Regions from separate parts of the Vreelandella sp. EE27 genome, predicted to be linked through region 2. Evidence: predicted binding sites of a transcription regulator. Region 2 holds the regulator's gene; each other region holds the start of a gene.
The links. The regulator FliA, encoded in region 2, starts transcription of late flagellar genes. The targets are predictions, from matches to a motif close to CTAAAGTTNNNNNNNNNNCNGCCGATA.
Positions count from the first base shown of each region.

Region 1: the regulator FliA is predicted to act here: its motif matches at 3,207-3,233, upstream of ACWHVV_RS02580 (flagellin N-terminal helical domain-containing protein).
Region 3: the regulator FliA is predicted to act here: its motif matches at 3,276-3,302, upstream of ACWHVV_RS17210 (flagellin N-terminal helical domain-containing protein).

Region 1 is NZ_OZ309109.1:536,095-542,064, reverse strand. Features, by position in the region: gene ACWHVV_RS02600 (hypothetical protein) at 1-9, opposite strand, end outside; gene ACWHVV_RS02595 (hypothetical protein) at 391-606, shown strand; gene ACWHVV_RS02590 (hypothetical protein) at 606-761, shown strand; gene ACWHVV_RS02585 (hypothetical protein) at 959-1,174, opposite strand; gene ACWHVV_RS02580 (flagellin N-terminal helical domain-containing protein) at 1,273-3,174, opposite strand; gene ACWHVV_RS02575 (hypothetical protein) at 3,530-4,192, opposite strand; gene ACWHVV_RS02570 (hypothetical protein) at 4,380-4,946, opposite strand; gene ACWHVV_RS02565 (FliC/FljB family flagellin) at 5,076-5,970, opposite strand, start outside.
Region 2 is NZ_OZ309109.1:133,425-139,394, reverse strand. Features, by position in the region: gene ACWHVV_RS00655 (Crp/Fnr family transcriptional regulator) at 1-1, shown strand, start outside; gene ACWHVV_RS00650 (hypothetical protein) at 48-593, shown strand; gene ACWHVV_RS00645 (OmpA/MotB family protein) at 590-1,258, opposite strand; gene ACWHVV_RS00640 (motility protein A) at 1,263-2,078, opposite strand; gene ACWHVV_RS00635 (RNA polymerase sigma factor FliA) at 2,119-2,817, opposite strand; gene ACWHVV_RS00630 (flagellar protein FlhE) at 2,844-3,266, opposite strand; gene ACWHVV_RS00625 (hypothetical protein) at 3,273-3,794, opposite strand; gene flhF (flagellar biosynthesis protein FlhF) at 3,791-5,970, opposite strand, start outside.
Region 3 is NZ_OZ309109.1:3,667,750-3,673,719, forward strand. Features, by position in the region: gene ACWHVV_RS17200 (BCCT family transporter) at 1-865, shown strand, start outside; gene hglS (2-oxoadipate dioxygenase/decarboxylase HglS) at 879-2,240, opposite strand; gene ACWHVV_RS17210 (flagellin N-terminal helical domain-containing protein) at 2,399-3,217, opposite strand; gene ACWHVV_RS17215 (mandelate racemase/muconate lactonizing enzyme family protein) at 3,399-4,553, opposite strand; gene ACWHVV_RS17220 (mandelate racemase/muconate lactonizing enzyme family protein) at 4,562-5,716, opposite strand; gene ACWHVV_RS17225 (TRAP transporter large permease) at 5,734-5,970, opposite strand, start outside.

The sequences.
Region 1 (5,970 bases), 400 kb from region 2:
GGTGTCCATTGCGTGCAGCCTCGACTTACAAACACATTAACCATTTATTATCACAGGTTAAGCTATCAGGTCGGAAGAGGGTAGACTGCTAAATTTACAGATCAAACATTAAAGAAAACATACTTTCATCGGGAAGGTGTGCCTTACTGGCGACCGGCAGGCGGTATGTAGGGGCTCGTCGCTCCAGGATGGGGTATTGCCGATCAAACGCTCAATGTCTATGACGTACTGATATCCGTACGCGCGCAGGCGCTTATACGTTACATGGACATTCCATAACAGCCACTTTGCGGTATCCAGGGCTCATGATGGCTCGAACGCCGTCCCTATCGCTTGCGCCCGCATGATTATAGTATTCTGTACAATGTACTCTATGTTCAAGGAGGCCCTATGGTCACCCTGCCAGATGCAGAGCAGCGGTTTGCAGCCCAAGCTTCGCTTCACACGCGTCGCGCCCGCCAAGCCGCATTAAACAGTGGGCAAACGCTGATCGAGATTGTCGATGGTAACTTCGTTCGCGTTTTACCCAATGGAGAAGTGCATATTCTAAAAAAAGCGCCAGCCAAACATAAGGTATCAATGGGTACGAAGCTTAAGGTGACCTGATGGATCAAATACCACGGCTACGAATGTTTGCCGGGCCGAACGGTTCGGGTAAAAGCACTATCAATCACGTGATTCCCTCTCATCAGAAAGGCGCTTACATCAATCCTGATGATATCGAGGGTAACGCCAAGGAAGCTGGCGCGCTTTATTTTTAAGATTATTCGGTCAGCATATCCCAAGCGACTATCGAGAATTATTTCTATCAATCAGCACTCACTTCAAAAGCGTCGCTAGCCCCACAGCTCGATGCATTAAACTTTAAAGATAGCTTTATTGGATTTCCTCACACCTGTCCACCCAACTCCTATATCGCTTCTATTGCTTCTTTTCTTATCCTGGATTCATAGAAGCGTTATCGAGAAGCTCCCCCCTCAGTGCTAAACAACATAACGTTAGTATGTTCGCGCTGCTGCTTGATGGCATTATCCAGAATATCGAGCAGATGGGCATAGTCACCGGGCATGCTCACATCCAGCCCATGATCTTCGGCACGGCACAAGGTGGCTTGGGTGTCATCGATCACCTGCTGCAGCTTGGCAATAACCTGCTGATGTTCGTGCTCGCGCATTTAATTTTCTCATTTAAAAGTGGCTCCGAATACTTACTTACACCCCGTAAAATCATGCGCGAGTCCGGTACTCCTATCCACGGGATTGAGCACCCAACCTATGACTCCAACAGAGAAAGCACATTCTGTGGGATCTGATTCGCCTGAGCGAGTACCGTGGTACCGGCCTGCTGCAGGATTTGCGCGCGGGTCATGTTGGCGACTTCCACGGCGTAGTCGGCATCCAGAATGCGTGATCGAGCGGCCGTAAGGTTTTGGTTCATTTCACCCAGGTTGTCGACGACGGCCTCCAGGCGGTTGTCCAACGCGCCCAGTTCACTGCGCTTACTGTCGATTTGCGCGATGGCGCGATCCAGCGCCGCCAACGGGTCGGGCGGGTTACGAATACGGCGTGCCTGGTCGGTTTCGGTCAGCGTGACCGTGGTTAAATTACTATCGACATCCGTACTAACGGAGCGGCTGAGCGGATAATAGAGAATCACCTCGCCGTTGCCGTTCACCGTTTGGAGCAGCGTCTCGTTATCTTGATTCGTGACAAGATTGGCGGTCTTGAAAGCTCCGCTGCCATCCTCAAAGGCGTTCAGATTAAAAACATAGCCGTTGTCAGGATCCCTGCCCATCACGTCGCGATGCGTTGTGCCGTTCAACTCCCGGTAGTTGACCTGTACGTTGTTGTTACTGGGCTTCAGATGAACCGTAGAGGAACCCGATACGTAAGGCTGATCGGTCACTGGCCCCATCGCCCCCCGCTCACTCACCACGGTAAAGATATCCTCCTCGCCGCCGGTTTCACTGGTTACGCTGGCTGAGTAGTATGCGTAGTCGCCGCTATCCAGCTGCTCTTCCACGTAATAGGTGCTGCCTAACCGAACGAGCTCGATCCGGTCACTGGCGCTTTCATCCTGGCCATCAAGGGTCAAGCTGTATTGCGAGCTCTGCTTACTGACCGAGGGCATGTAACGTACTTCGCCGATACTACGGGGGAGATCGCCTGACGACACGGTGGGCTCATCCAGCGCTTGGGCGACCACGCTTCTCTGGCTGTTGTCCATTGAGAGCCGAGCGGGTGTATAGCGTGGCTCTCCCGCGCGCGTGTCTTCAATCCAGTGTTGCCCTCCGGACCCGACCAGGCGCGTACTACCCGATGGCCAAGCCACGCCCTCTTCATTTAAAAACGCCAGGGAGTTAATGGTCTCGCTCGAGGTACGCTCGGTAGCCGCTTCGCGAACACTAATCGTAACCCTATTATTACGCGTATCGGTATCGTGACGCGCACTTACCGAAACATTTTGGAGCTGACCGCCCTCGCCACCTAGCTGAATGACATCACTGCCGCCAAAGCGCACCAGGTGAGGCTCGTTTTCCTCAGGTACATAGTTCACGCTAGAGTAAGTCGCATCATCGATAGGAATACGCGACGCACTCCCCGATAAGGTATCGATGTGATTGATCGTGCCGGGCTCGCCCTGAAAGGTAAAGTCCTTGAGGTTTAGGGCCTCGACGCCAAAGCCTGGCTGCCCCAGGTTGATATCGATCGTCTCACCATCATTGGCGCCGACATGCAAAGGAATTTTGCCTGCCGAGCCATCCAGCAGCGGAATACCATTGAACTCGGTAGTGCGACTCAGCCGATCGATCTCTTTCAGATTCAGGTTGATCTCCGCCTGAATCCGATCCCCCATCTCGCCGTTATAGATCTCACTCAGCCCCTGCACGGTTAGCTCGCGAATACGCTGCAAATTGTTATTGACCGATTCCAGAACGCCCTGGGCGGTTTGTGACAGCGACGCGCCGTCGCTTGCGTTTTTGATGGCCATGGCGCGACCGTTGATCTGGCTGGTCATGCGATTACCGATGGCTTGGCCCGCCGCATCGTCTTTTGCGCTGTTCACACGCAGCCCTGAAGATAAACGCTCCATGGAGGTCGCAAGCGCCGACTGAGAGCGCGTCAGGTTTGCCTGACCGGTCAAGGAGAGCAGGTTAGTGTTGATAGACGCCATTCGAGGGCCTGCATTAGAAGTAATTACTTGCTTATCGGCCCAATTTTGAAAAACTTTAACAAAATATTACATATTAGCGATAAGGTGGTTACCTCACCTTAGCCAAGACTGGGGCCAATTCAGCAGAGAAAGAATAGATTGTGAGATTTCGTTAGCTTGAGCCAGTACAGAAGCACCTGCTTACTACAGCCATATTAGCCAGCCACTTCAACTGCAATCGACATCTGTTTTATAATTATGGCTAAAGAAACAGCACTAATGAAGCTTCTAAACTAGTCAGTCGTGACTGACTAGCCTTACCAATCAAACTATTATCAGCATCGAAGCCGTTAAAAAATGATGACAATATAATATATTACTCGCAACGGGCGCCTGCCACATTGCCCAAAGTCAGATGGGTAATCTCAACATCATATAACAGTTGAGCAGCAACATCGTCAAAGGCTCGATCACAATTGAACTCAGTGTCGATGACATAATCTTCCCCACGCTGTTGATACATCACATCAGCCCATTGCGAAGCGGCATCAGAAGCCTCTCCGCTGATTAGCTTCGCGCCCAGCTTCATATTGATAAAGCCAACAGCGCGCGGCCCTTCCCAGTAAGCATATACTGATGGATCGAAGGCATTGCCACAGCGAGTTAGGCAGTCCGAATAAAAGTAGAAGCCCTCGCCAGCGTGCTCCATGAAATTGCCAAACGTTAATGGGCGAGAAATATCCGGCGCGAAGGACTCTCCGAGAAAAGAAGTTAAATCTACTTGGCATCGCTCGTTAATATCCAAACCCAAGCTGGTGATGCTTCCACCCGGCGCTTCTGCGACAACCTGGCATCCATCAACTATATAAGTATGCTGGTCGCCCCAAGACTCCCGAGCGATACCAGCGACAGACTCGAAGTAACGCAGGTTAGTGCCCAGCATGTCCCCGTTAAAGACTGCATCCAACCCAGTGCTTGGCTGAGCTTCAGCACTGCATGATATAGCTAGTAAGGCAACAACGGATAAATGCTTGCGCATAATAATACTCCTGTTTTAGCGGGCCTGAATCTCGTGGGCCTGCAAATTTCATGGATCGGGTAACAAAAGACGTCTACAAGCAAGCGACAATCAATGTCGCGAGCTAACAAAATATCGTTTTATTTTTACATGGATAAGCTAGCATTCTTGGGCAGAAGCGCTGGCTAGCCTGATATCGTAATTAGCGTTACTGCTTTTTTATTTTCCTGAAAAACTCTCCCAGATTGAAGGAAACACCCATAAACCCTGGCTTTACTTCAACCGCGCCTTTAAAGGCTTTAAAGTATGTGTCATCCTTACTTAAATCTATAAACTTATCCAAAACCTCTTGGTCTTGGCCAGTGACCAACTGACATAAATCATCGTAGAATTTATCCATACTGTCGTATTTTTTATGAATTAAATCCAGCGGAAGATAGATCGATAAATCCTTTTCTGCGACGAAGTTGTTTGGATGAGCGCTTGTTATAAATAGTGCTGCTCCATCCTTATGCCCCAGCCCTACAAAACTATTGAAGTCTCTTGACCCAAACCCCGGCGAAGGAAATTTTTCATCCAGCTCTCGCCGCATTTCGTCATCATTGTAACCTCTTATAATAGCCCCTTTGCCTGACATCTTCTCGCCCAAACAATTCATGCTCCTCTCAACTTCACTCAAACTCCCACCGGGCCAGTTTTTCCCAAGAACAAAAACATAAAAATCGAACCCTGGAACATCAGGTACATAGTCAATCTTAGAAACGCGAAATGCCATGACAACCTCGAAGAAAAGCAAACATACCCAAGGAAAGTATGTCAGTAAGCTTTATGATTTCTGACATACTAAAAAACGGGGCCTTTTGGCCCCGTTAGGTATCGTTTGATCAGCGATGTAGCTAACCAATTAACCCAGCAGAGAAAGAACGTTCTGCGGGATCTGGTTCGCCTGGGCCAGAACCGAGGTACCGGCCTGCTGCAGGATCTGGCTACGAGTCATGTTGGCCACTTCCGTTGCATAGTCGGCGTCTTCGATGCGCGAACGGGCCGCGGAGAGGTTGGTCTCGTTGGTGTTCAGGTTCTCGATAGCAGACTCGAAACGGTTCTGCACCGCACCGAGTTCGGAGCGCATGCTGTCAACCTTGTTCAGCGCAGAGTCAAGCGCTGCCATGGGACCGTCAGTTGCAGGACCACCTTCTCTAAGAGCCGCACCACGAGTTACTGCACCATCTGCACCAATGTTAGCGGTGAAGTAAGAGGTCTCATCACCGTCTTCAACCGCAATAACGAATGCGGGATCGTTGTCGCCAGTACCAGTGTAAGCACGGACGTTATCCGCATCGTCACCAGATAATGTAGCGCCGTCGTTAAGACCTTCAATGCCACTTAGATCAGTGGGAGCATTTTCAGCCACGTTATCTGCGTCAATACCATTAGCAACGCTAAAGCCCGTCAAACCAAGAGTCTCACGGTTGATAGTTTCCAAACCAACCGAGATAGTTTGGCCATCGTCAGCACCTACCTGGATACTCAGGTTGCGAGTATCGGCACCAAGTACTTTTGTGCCGTTAAAGTCGGTCTCACGGGAGATACGATCAATTTCGTTAAGACGCTGATCGATTTCGTCCTGGATAGAGCCCAAATCCTGCTGGCTGTTAGTGTCGTTGGACGCCTGAACACTTAGCTCACGAATGCGCTGCAGGTTGTCGTTGATCTGGTTCAAACCACCTTCAGCGGTTTGCGCAACGGAGATACCGTCGTTGGCGTTACGCTGGGCCTGGCCCAGACCGGTGATCTGGCTG
Region 2 (5,970 bases):
ATCCGGCTACGCCTTTTTAACCTGCTCAACGGTTGGCCTTTTACATCATGACCACTCGCTTACTTGCTTCTTTCGCGCTGGGCGCGGCCGGGCTTTCGTTTTTTAGTGCGGCGCTGGCCGAGCGCTACCCGGTGAGCCAGGACGCCGCTTTTGACGCCTGGCAAGCCGTGACCCTCGAGGCCCAGGACAAGCGCCATTTCCGCGCCGTCGAGACGCAAAGCTACTCGGACGCCACGCTGAGCGTGAACGCCACCGAAGGCATCTGCCACCTGCCCTGGCTCGAGATGCGCGTCACCCTGGAACAGACGCAAACCGAAAGCCGCGCGGTGAACCTGGTACCGGCCCGGCTGCGCGTCGACCAGGCGCCGCTGATCGACACCATGGCGGAGTTTATCGTCGAGGAGGGGGATGACGGCTTCTATAGCCACTTCTACCTGGGCGAGCTCGATGCGCTGCTCGGTCAGATGAGCGACGGCGAGCAGCTTTATATCGGTTTCGAGCAGGGCGACGAACCGTCCTGGACCATGACGTTCAGTTTGGCGGGCGCCGGCGAGGCGATTCGCGAGACGCAGCGCCGCTGCGCCAGCGCCTAACGCGAGGCCGGCGCCTGGCCGTTCGGCGGCCGGCGCAGCACGAACTCGACGCGCCGGTTGGCGGCGCGCCCGCTTACGGAGTCGTTCGCCTCGAGCGGGCGCGTATCGGCGTAGCCAACGGCGCGCAGGCGTTCCCGCGCCACGCCTTCCTCTTCCAGGTGGCGCACCACGGCAATTGCCCGCCCCGTCGAAAGCTCCCAGTTGGAGGCAAACGAGGCGGTGGCGATCGGCACGTTGTCTGTGTGCCCTTCCACTGATATCTCTCCATCGAAGGTGTCGATGACCTCGCCAAGGCTTTCCAGCACCTCTTCGCCTTGAGCGGTCAGCCGCGCCGCGCCGCTATCGAACAGCAGGCTATCGTCGATGCGCAGGGTAATGCCTTCGCGGCCCTCGGATACGCTCACGCCTTGAATATCGAGGCCGTCCATCGCCGGGCTCAGCCCACTGTGGAGCGGTTGAAGTCCCGAAGAGAGCGGCTGAATACCCGAGGTCGTGGGTGTGCCGGCGGCTTCGTCGCCGGTGCCCGCCGGGGTGAGCGCCAACAGCAGCACGAACAGCGTGATCAACAACGTCAACACGTCCAGGTAGCTGGTCAGCCACCCATCTTCACTGTCGCCATCCCCGGTGAATGGCGATTCCAGTGCGTGGCGGGCTTCGCGGTTCATCGCCCTACCCCTTGGCAGGCGCGTCGTTCTCGGCGCGCGGCTTCACGTTGGCATCACGAATCTCGTCGTTGTAGTTGGCCACGAAGGAGTTCAACGTCTCTTCGATGAACGACGGCAAGCGGCGCTTGGTGATCAGCGAGATGCCCTCGAGCACCATGTTCATGGTGATCAAGCGCTCCTCGGTGCGCCGCTCGAGTTTCACCGCCACCGGTTTGAAGACCAGGTTGGCAAGCAAGATACCGTAGAAGGTCGTGAGCAGCGCCACCGCCATGCGTGGGCCGATCACCTCCAGGTCACCGGCGTCCATGACCTCCAGCATGTTAACCAGCCCCACGAGGGTGCCGATCATGCCGAAGGCCGGGGCGTAGGTCGCCATGGTGCGAAAGATTTGCGCCTCGGCGTGCTCGCGCGCCTTGAGCCGGGCGATACGCCAGCGCAGCATGTCGAAGATTTCATCTTCCTTGGTGTTGGCGATCACCAGCTGAATGCCGGTGCGCAGAAAAGGGTTGCGCGTGTGTTCGAGCTCGCGCTCCACCGCCCGCACGTCGCCCTTGAACCAGAGCCGCGACATGGACACCAGCTCGTTGATATCGTCGCGCACGTAGGTGTTCTCGCGGCGAAATACCAGCCCCACCAGGCGTACCACCCGCAGTACCTCCTTGAGCGGGTAGCTAATGAAGGTCGCCGCCAGGGTGCCGGTCACCACGATGGCAAGCCCGGGCAAGTTGAGAAAGCTCTCCGGGGATTCCGCGGTGAAAAACAGCACGCTAACCAGTAGCAAAATACTGGCAAATATACCGATCAAGGTAGAGGGGTTCATCGACGGCTCCTCGCCGGTTGGGTTTAACGGTTAAAATGCGTCAATCTGGCTCGTGCAGCCGCGCGCGCAGACGGCTAATGGCTTGGCTATGCAGCTGTGAAACACGCGATTCGGTCACCCCCAGTACTGCGCCCACCTCTTTCAGGTTGAGCTCCTCCTGGTAGTAAAGCGCCATCAAAAGCTTTTCCCGCTCGGGCAGCGCTTCGATCGCCGCGATCAGGGTTTCGCGCTGCTGACCACCCAAAAGCTCCTCAAAAGGCGCATTCAGCGCCTCCTGAGCGGGTTCCCCGCCCTCTTCCAGAAGCTCCTCGAAGGGCAGCAGGTGGCCGCTGTTGGCGTCGTTGAGCAGTTGGTGATACTCGCCGAGCGGCATGTCCAGATGCCGGGCGATCTCGCCCTCCTCCGGCGCCCGGCCCAGGCTCTGTTCGAGATGGCGGACCGCCTCGTCCATGGCCCGGGCCGAACGCCGCACGCTGCGCGGCAGCCAATCCCGGGTGCGCAGCTCATCGACCATTGCCCCGCGAATCCGCTGGCTGGCAAAGGTGGCAAAGCTCGCCCCCTGGGAGGCGTCAAAGCGCCCGAGCGCCTCCAATAGGCCGACCATGCCGGCCTGAATCAGATCATCGAGTTCGATGCTCGCCGGCAGGCGGACCTGCAGCGCCAGCGCCTGGCGGCGCACCAGCGGCATGTGCTGAGTGACCATTTCGCTGTGTTGAATTCTGCCTTGTGCTGTATACATCCTCGTGCCTCGTGGCTATACACTCGTCACTGGTAGTTCACAATCACGTGAAGCCCTTTTACCCGCATCGGCCGCTGCCCGCGCCCCAATGCGAAGCGAAACGCCAGCGGCGCATCGGCGGAAAGCCCGGCAAACCCGGTTTCGCTTCCGCGCTGGCCGCTGAGCTCGACGCAGCGCTCGGGGTGGCAAAGCCAGGCCCGCAGCGCGGCGTCGAACGGTGCCTCATACCGCCAGTGAACGCCTTCGATGCGCCCCTGGGCGATCTCCGCTACCGGCGGCGGCGCCAAAACCTGGCTGCTGACCGCCCGGTCGCTCATGGCCACCATCATACCGGTGACCTCCTTACTCCAGCTGCCTGTGCCCGCCTGAGCGGTCACTGTCAGGCTCGCCCCCATCGCCATTAGTAGCGCGACGCCTTGAAGACTCTTTTTCAGAAAACGCTTTTTCATTGTGGCCTACCGCGCTAGTAGCAGCAGTTCGATATTCAGATAATTCGCCGCCGCCTTCTGCAAATTGTCTAAAAGCCCTTCGCGGGGCAAGCCGGGCTCGTGTAGCGCCAGTAGCTGGCGGGGCCCCTGGTTGTCGTTGAGCTGGCGCAGCGTGCGATACATGCTCGCGAAGGCGTCCGCGTCGCTGCGCACCCAAAGCGCCCAGCGTGAATAGCGCTCGCAAAGCGCCTCCATCGGCTCGCTGGCATCCACCGGGACGACCTCCCAGCTTTCCGGGGTCGCCGCCCAGCGCCGGCCAAGTTCGGCCCACTCGCCCAGGCGCTCTTTGACCGGGGCGACGCTTTTCGTCGGTAGCCCCACCACTGCCAGCGGCGTCTTGACCACCGGCGTGGCGGCGTCGCTTGCCGGCGGGGTTGCCTGGGTGTCCACCTCGGGCTCGGCGGGCTCGCTCACAGCCTGCTGCGCGCGCTCTTCGTTGCGCAGGCTCGCCCACTGGCGCAGCCCCGATGCCTGGTCGCCGCCGCTCATGCCAGGGCCTCGCGGCTGACGCTACCCAGTTGGCGGATGGCGTCCCGGGTCATCAACATATGCATCAGCGCGTCGAGTAGCGCGGTATCGCGGCGCTTGCGAGATGTTTTGGAAAGGCGCATCACGTCCTGGCGCAGCGTTTGCGCGGCCTCGTCCTGGGCGTTGTCCAGGTGCGTGGCGGCCGCAGCGGCGCCGCTGGCCATCAAAAGGCGCAGTTGGGCGCTGACCTCGCCGCCATCGGCTTCCTTGAGCGCGCGCCAGGCTCGCTTGGTCAATATAGCCGCGCCTTCGCTTTGCAGCTGAGTGACCAGCAGCGATAGCACTTCGGCCCCCAGCCGCGCCGGGGTGAGCCAGTAGCGTTTGGCCACGCGCTTGGCGCTTTCCGGGTCGCGCAGCTCGCCGTACCAGGCGAGAAAATGCCGCCCTGCCTGGTCGGTGACCTCGGCGTGGGCGTTCCATAGCTGTAGCGGCTGGCCGCGAAAGCGCACGTCGACCCGATGCGAGAGTTCGCTTTCGCCAAACAGGGTCGTCAACGCGTAGCGCTCGCCCTGCCAGTATATCCGCTGAGCGCCGGTCGCCTGGCTGACCCAGGTCAAACGCTCGCTTTCCAGCGCGTCCAGGGTCTCGCCCTCGGCAAGGGTCGGCAGCAGATGGACCGCCGCCTGGCGCTGGGCATCGATACGAGCCTGCCAGCCGGCGGGCTGGCGGTGCTGTAAAAGCGTTAGCGCACAAAGCTGGCCGTCGGCGTCGAGGCTCAGATCCGGCATCGACCACTCCATGCCACGCTCGTTGCGCCGCGGTGACCAGACGATGCCCAGCGCATTCTGCTCGCCCGCCTGGTCGGCCAGTGCCGCCAGGCGCTGGTCGTGCAGTACGCCCGGCAGCGCGCCGATATCCCATACCGCTTCGAGCAGCGCGAACCCGGCCACCCGCTCACGCAGCTGCGCGAGCAGCAGGCTCAACCGACGCCCCTGGCCCAGCACGTCCTGGGACCAGCGCGGTGCCAGCGGCGCGTTCGGCCACGGCGGGCGGTCCGGCGCGGCGTCGGTATGGCCTGCCAGCGCCTGCTCGACCAGCGCAGCCGGGTCGGCCAGCGCCATATCCTCGGGCACCTGCTGGCCGTTGGAGGAGAACAGCACGCGCAGCCCAAAGCGCATGACGATATCCAGAAGCGGCGCCAAACGCCCCGCTTCGTCCTGTTTGGTAATAATACACTCGTCGAGCTCGGCGCCCGCCGCCCGCGCAGCCTGGCGGTAGCGAAGCACCACCTCTTCCAGGGTTTCGGGTTGGCTGGCGGCGTTGAGCACCAGCACCAGGCGCACCCGGGATTCGCCGCCCTGGAGCTGGCCGATCTGCTCGATGACACGCTGATCGCGCTGGCTCATGCCCACGGTATCGATGATCACCCACTGCTTGCCGCCTAACCGCCCCAGCAGGTTATCGATGGGCTGTTCGTGATCGAGGGCGTACATCGGCGTATCGAGCAGGCGCGCATAAATGCGTAGCTGCTCGTGGGCGCCGATGCGGAAGCTATCGGTGGTGACCAGCGCGACGGGGCGGGTGCCGTGGCGCATGACAAAGCGCGCGGCAAGCTTGGCGGTGGTGGTGGTCTTGCCAACCCCGGTGGGCCCCACCAGCGCCACGATACCGGTTTGGTCGAAAAAGTCCGCCTCGCTCTGGAGCACGGAAAGCCGCGCTATCAGTTGGCGGTGCAGCCAGCCGAGCAACCGCTCGTCCTGAAGTTCCAGCGCGCCAAGGGAGTCGGGCAGTGCCGCGCCGATCTCTTCGGCAAGCTCACTGCCAAAGCCCGCGCGGGTCAAAAGCGTGGTCACCGTGGCACCGCCGGTGGGCGGCGTACCCTTGGCGTCGCCGGTTTGCGATCGAGCCAACAGGGCACGCATGTCCTGCATTTCGCGCAGCAGCCGCTCGCTGACTTCCTCGAACGGGTGCGCGGGGCTCGCCTGGGCCGGCGCGGGCTGGGCGGCCAGCAGTGTTGGCGCGCTTTCATCCATGCCCACCGCTTCGAGCGGCGTGGCCTGCTCGAGCGCGGCCTCTTCGGCCATGGCCAAAATCTCGACGCCGGTGTCCGTGCGCCGATTGGCGACGATCAGCGCTTCGTCGCCCAGCGCCTGGCGCACCTGGCGCATGACATCCCGGCTGTTAGCGCCGACAAAGC
Region 3 (5,970 bases), 430 kb from region 2:
GGTGCTGTTCGGGCTGCCCAACACCTTCGTTACACGACTTTCGGTTCTGCTAGCCTTGGGCATTGTGTACGTGCTTTCCGGGGTCAGCGGCGTGCATAAGGGCATGCAGCTCTTGAGCCGCTTCAACGTCATGCTGGCGCTGGGCATCGGCGCGGTCGTCTTTTTGTTCGGGCCGACGCTGTTTCTGTTCGACACATACTTCGGCGCTATGGGCACCTATTTCGATGACTTCTTCCGCATGGTGACCATGACCTCCCAGACCGCGCCGGCGGATTGGATGCAGTGGTGGACCGTGTTCTTCTACGCCTGGTTTATCGCCTTCGCCCCCTTGATGGCCATTTTCGTGGCACGTATCTCCCGCGGGCGCACCATTCGCGAGATGATTCTGGCCGTGGCAGTCATCGCCCCGCTCGCCACCACGGTCTGGTTCACCCTGCTGGGCGGCTCGGGCATTTACTACCAGTTGACCGGCGTGATCGAATTGACCGAGGCGCTGCAGGGCTTCCAGTTCGACATTGCCACCCTCACCCTGGCCCAGGCATTGCCCGGTGGCATCTGGATGGCGCTGGCGATTTTGCTGCTCACCACCATTTTTGTGGCCACGACCGGCGACTCCATGAGCTACTCGATTGCCATGGTCGGCGCCGGCCACGACGAACCCAGCCCGTTTTTGCGTGCCTTCTGGGGCGTGGTCATGGCGATCATGGCCGCGGTGCTGCTGGCCATGCGTGAAGGCCAGATCGCCGCGCTCCAGCAGTTCATCGTGATCACCGCGGTGCCGGTATCGCTGATTCTTCTTCCCTCGCTCTGGAACGGCCCACAGGCGGCTTATGCCATGGCGCGGGAACAGGGTATTATCGACTAGCCCCCACCGCCGGTCAGGCCTTTAGCGCGCGCAATACCGCCTGCATGGAGGCCCGTTCGCGCTCGGCGTAAAGCGCCAGCTCGTCGATGACCGGCGCCCCGAGCGCCTCTTCGAACGCCTGGCGGTTGGCGTTACCGGCATAGGCCGCGTTTTCGCCACCGCCCAGGTTGGATTGAAAGATGCCCGCCGCACTCACCGGTAGAAAATCCTCGTAGGTGATCGGCTGGGCCTCGACCAGCCCCTGGTGAATCAGCGCTTCGATATCGCCACTGTGCTGGCCGCTGGCCGCCTGGCCTGCGTCGGTCAGGCGGTAGTGGAAGTAGCCCAAACCTTCACGGCGCATTTCCTCGAAGCTATCCGGCATCGTTTCAAACGCCTGGCTCATCACTGCCTGGTAGGCGTTATTGTCCAACCCCTGAGCCCGCGTGCGGCCTTCGCTCAAAAGCTGGTCGTAAAGCGCCCGCCCCTTGGGCGTCAAGGCCATGCCACGCTGTTCGATCTCACCAAAGCGGGCGGTGTGTTTGCCCTCGGTAGCCCCGCTAAAGCGGATCGACTCTTCCAGCGCTTTAAAACTGGTTTGTCGCAGCAAGACGGGGCACGCCCGTGGCGGCGGCCCTTCGATCACCGCCTTTGGATTCATACCTTCATGGGGCATGCGCCGCTGCACCTCGTCGATATCCAGCGTGCGCGGCGTCAGGTGGTTGATGTGCGGGCCATGAAAGCAGACGACATCGGCAATCAAGCGGTGCTCGTCGTGAAGCGCCTGGTAGGTGTCCAGATCGACCGTACTTTCCTGATGCCAACGGAAGGTCTCCAGCGCCTCGGTCACGAAGGCCTCGGCCTCTTCCTCGCTCAAACCGCCCTGGGTTTCGAAGCGCTCGATCAACGCCCGCGCTTTGGAGGTGAAAATGTCCCGCTCGGCCAGAATCGCCTCGGCCCGGGCTCTGAGCGTATCGCTTTCGATCAGCTCCATGCGCAAAAGCGAGGTAAAGACGCGAAAGGGGTTACGGGCCAGGGCATCGTCGTCGATGGGGCGAAAGGCGGTGGAGTGCACCGGCACCCCCGCTTCGGAAAGATCGTAGTAGCCCACCGGATGCATACCCATCACGGCAAACAAGCGGCCGAGCATGGCCAATTCGTCGGCGGTGCCTACGCGAATGGCGCCATGGCGCTCGACGCTTAGCCGGGTCAGCTCGTCCTGGGCTTGTAAACGCCGGCGAAGCCTTGGCTGGCACTCGAGCGTCTCCTTGTTGACCTGATCGACCAACGCCAGCAGCGTGCCGTACTGCGGCACCTCCGCCTGGTACATGGCCGACATCGCCTTGGAGAAACGATCGCGCACCTCATCGGTGGATAGAAACGAGCTTTGAGCCATGGCGCTGCCTCACTGTGTTGTAGGGAGATTCCCCTTATCAAAGCAAACAAGTGCGGCGCACCACAAACGAAATAACACGCGACGCCCTGCTTTCGGCAATGGCGTCGCGTGATTTTTTAGAAGTCAGGCTAGAAAGGAAGGCTTGGGGGCGTTGGAGCTTACAGCCCCTGCAACAAGCGCAGGATCATCTGGGGCTGCTGGTTGGCCTGGGCCAGGATGGCGATGCCGGCCTGCTGGAGAATCTGCGCACGCACCATATTGGAGGCTTCCCGAGCGTAGTCGGCGTCCTGGATGCGTGACTGGGCGGCGGATAGATTGACGATACTGTTGCCCAGGCCATCGATCACGCTCTCGAAACGGTTTTGCGTAGCGCCGAAGTAGCTTCGCTGGCGGTCGAGCTTGCCAATCGCTTCATCCAAAAGCGCCATGGGCTTTTCCGTGGCCTCTCCTTGAAGTACGCTAAAACCGTCGAGGCCCAGCGCCTGACGGTCCATCGACATCATGCGCACGCTGATGCTGTCGCCGGGGTTGGCGCCGGTCTGAATGGAAAATTCCCGGGTGCCGCTAAGCAGCTTGTTGCCGTTGAAGTTGGTTTGGCCCGCGATGCGGTCGATCTCGTCCAGGCGCTGGTCGATCTCGTCCTGGATCGAGCGTTTGTCCTTGGCGGAGTAAGTGTCGCTTGAGGCCTGTACGCTCAGCTCGCGGATGCGCTGCAGGTTATCGTTGATTTGATTTAGCCCGCCCTCGGCGGTTTGCACCAGGGAGATACCGTCATTGGTATTGCGAATGGCTTGGTCCATGCCGCGCATTTGCGCGCCCATGCGGTTGGCAATCGCCTGCCCGGCCGGGTCATCCTTGGCGCTATTGATCCGCAGCCCTGAAGAGAGCCGCTGCATGGAGGTCTGCATCATCTGCTGGCTGGTGCGCAGGTTGTTCTGCACCAATAAGGAGCCAATATTCGTATTGAGACTAAACAATTCAGGCCCTCTGTTGGGCAGCTCGACTGCACGGCTCTAGAAATAGAAGCAATACTGATATCGGCCTGAATTTTAAAAAACTTAATATTTAATGAATTTATTGGGCCTGACACTCGAAATTATTCTAACTTAGCTAAATATTTTATTTATTCGCATTAAGAAAACTGCTTGATAGTCGAGTTTACCAATTAGTAAAAGCACCATCCCGCCTGCGCAGGTGAGGCATCTCTGAGTGCTGAAAAGGCATTGCATCAGCCAGCTCGACCTCGTCCACATCGATGCCAAGACCCGGCTCGTTAGGTAAAATAAAATCTGCCCCATCCAACTTTAAACGCCTCAAAAAAATCGGTGAGTCTTGACGTGAAGCATTATCTTCACCCGGTGTTTCCCAACACTCGAGGAAGCTGTGGTTACGCAAGGTAGCCGCCATGTGAACAGTCGCTGCCGTGCATATTGGCCCTAAAGGATTGTGCGGCATTACTTCCAAACCATGCGCTGCACTCCAGGCACCTACCCGCATCGCTTCAGTAAAACCGCCTACATTGCAGATATCTATACGAGCGAAATCACACAACCCTTGCTCTATGTAGGGGCTAAATTGAAACGATGATGAAAACTCTTCACCGATCGCAAACGGTACATGCGTTAGGCGTCTTAAACCTTGATAAGCCAACGGGGCCTCATCTCGAATGGGCTCCTCGACGAAATCGAGCTGCGCGCCCTCGGCACGCGCCATAAAAGAAGCCGCTTCAGCCACTGAAAAACGATGGTGCAAATCAATCCCTAACATGAGCCGATTGCCAAGCGCACGGCGCGCTTGGACAAGTATCTCTGGCCATCGGGCAATGGCGTCTTGAGGGTCAAAGCGGGGCGGTGCATCGGTGCGCCACCCCAAACGTAGACAGCTCCATCCTTTACTCATGGCATGAGAAGCTAAAGAAATCAGTTCATCTTCATCATCGGCACGTACACAACCAAAGGTCTTTACTCTGTCCCGGCATGCCCCACCTAATAATGCATGCACCGGCAGATCCAGCGCTTTACCAGCGATATCATACAAGGCGATGTCTATCGCTGACATCAGCGCCGCGGCTACTCGGTCCCGAGACCGATTCGGTAAACCCTGATAGGCTTCCCAAATCGCTCCGGGCTGCAAAGGGTCGCGCCCTTCGAGCCAGTCTCCTAGATCTTCGAGGCACCCTGCTACGGCTAACTCTCGACTGGAAAAGCCTGACTCTCCCCAGCCCGTCACGCCGCACACGGTACGTACAGCAATAAGCAGTTGGTTTCTGTCACCAACCCAAACTGGATAAGCCGTTACTGATGCGATTTTCATAGTGCCCCCTACCAGTTTGTAAAGGCGCCGTTTCTACGCCTTAAATGCGGTGGTTCCGACCACCTGAAGGACGCCGACTTGAGTCGCTCCTCATCGACCTCTACTCCTAATCCAACTCCCTTTGGCACAGGATAAGAGGCCCCTTCAAGACGTAACTGAGCAGGAAAAAGCGCTTGCTCATCAAAGCCTAAATCCCTTTCGACCGGTGTTTGACGGCATTCAAGCCATGAAAAATTCGGTATCGCAGCCGCCAGATGAACGCTGGCGGCGGTGCAGATCGGACCCAATGGATTATGGGGCATGAGGTCGATATAGTGCGCCTCCGCCCAACCCGCGATCTTTAACGCTTCCGTGAAGCCGCCGACATTGCAAATATCCAAACGAGCATATTGCAAAATATCGTGTTCAAGGTATGGCATGAACTGCCACTTGGAAGAGAACTCCTCGCCAATAGCAAAAGGAATTTCCGTTAATCGGCGCAGGCTTTCATAAGCAGACGGCGACTCATCTCTAATGGGTTCCTCTAAAAAATCGATAGCTCCGCGTGGAAGCTTTTGACAGAAAGATGCGGCTTCCGCGACGCTTAAGCGGTGATGATATTCAACGCCCAGCACTGGCTCGGTTCCGAGTTCCTCGCGAGCGATAGCGACCCATTCCGCCGTTTTGGCAATAGAGTCACGAGGCTCGAACTCTTGCTCGTTTTTCTGCCCATCAGCCATGAAGCGAATGCAGTTCCAACCGGCCTTTATTAACTCTCGCGCTTGGGCAATCATGTCTTCACCAGGATCAGCACTGGTCGTTGCAAAGGTAGGTACCGAATGTCGGTGTGCACCACCCAGAAGCTGGTAAACGGGCACGCCAAGCGCTTTACCCTTGATATCATGAAAGGCGATATCGAGCGCAGATATTGCAGCACTCAAGACCCTGCCGCCTTCGAAATACTGACTACGGTACATTTCCTGCCAAAGCGCGCCAGCATTCATGGGGTCACGTCCTAAAAGAAACTCGCGGTAATGCTCGAGCGCCCCCATTACGGCTTTTTCACGGAAGGATAGGCCCGACTCTCCCCAGCCATAAATACCTTCATCTGTTTCAACCTTCACCAGAAGCTGATTGCGAACTCCAACTCTGATCGGGTAGCACTTGATAGCCGTAATCTTCACTATTGTAATCCTTTAGATTAGTTCAAAAGACCGGGTAGCCATATTGTAAGAGGTGGCCAGAGGACTAATGCCACAATCACTGCAAGCTCTACAAGAATGAAAGGTGTCAAAGCTTTTACCAGAGGCAGCATTCGAACATTGCCGATTTTCATTAGGATAAAGAGCACCACCCCAAAGGGCGGAGTAATCAAACCAAGAGCCAACGTTAGCATTACGACCAGTGCCGCCTGTATAGGGTCGATTCCTAAAAGAGT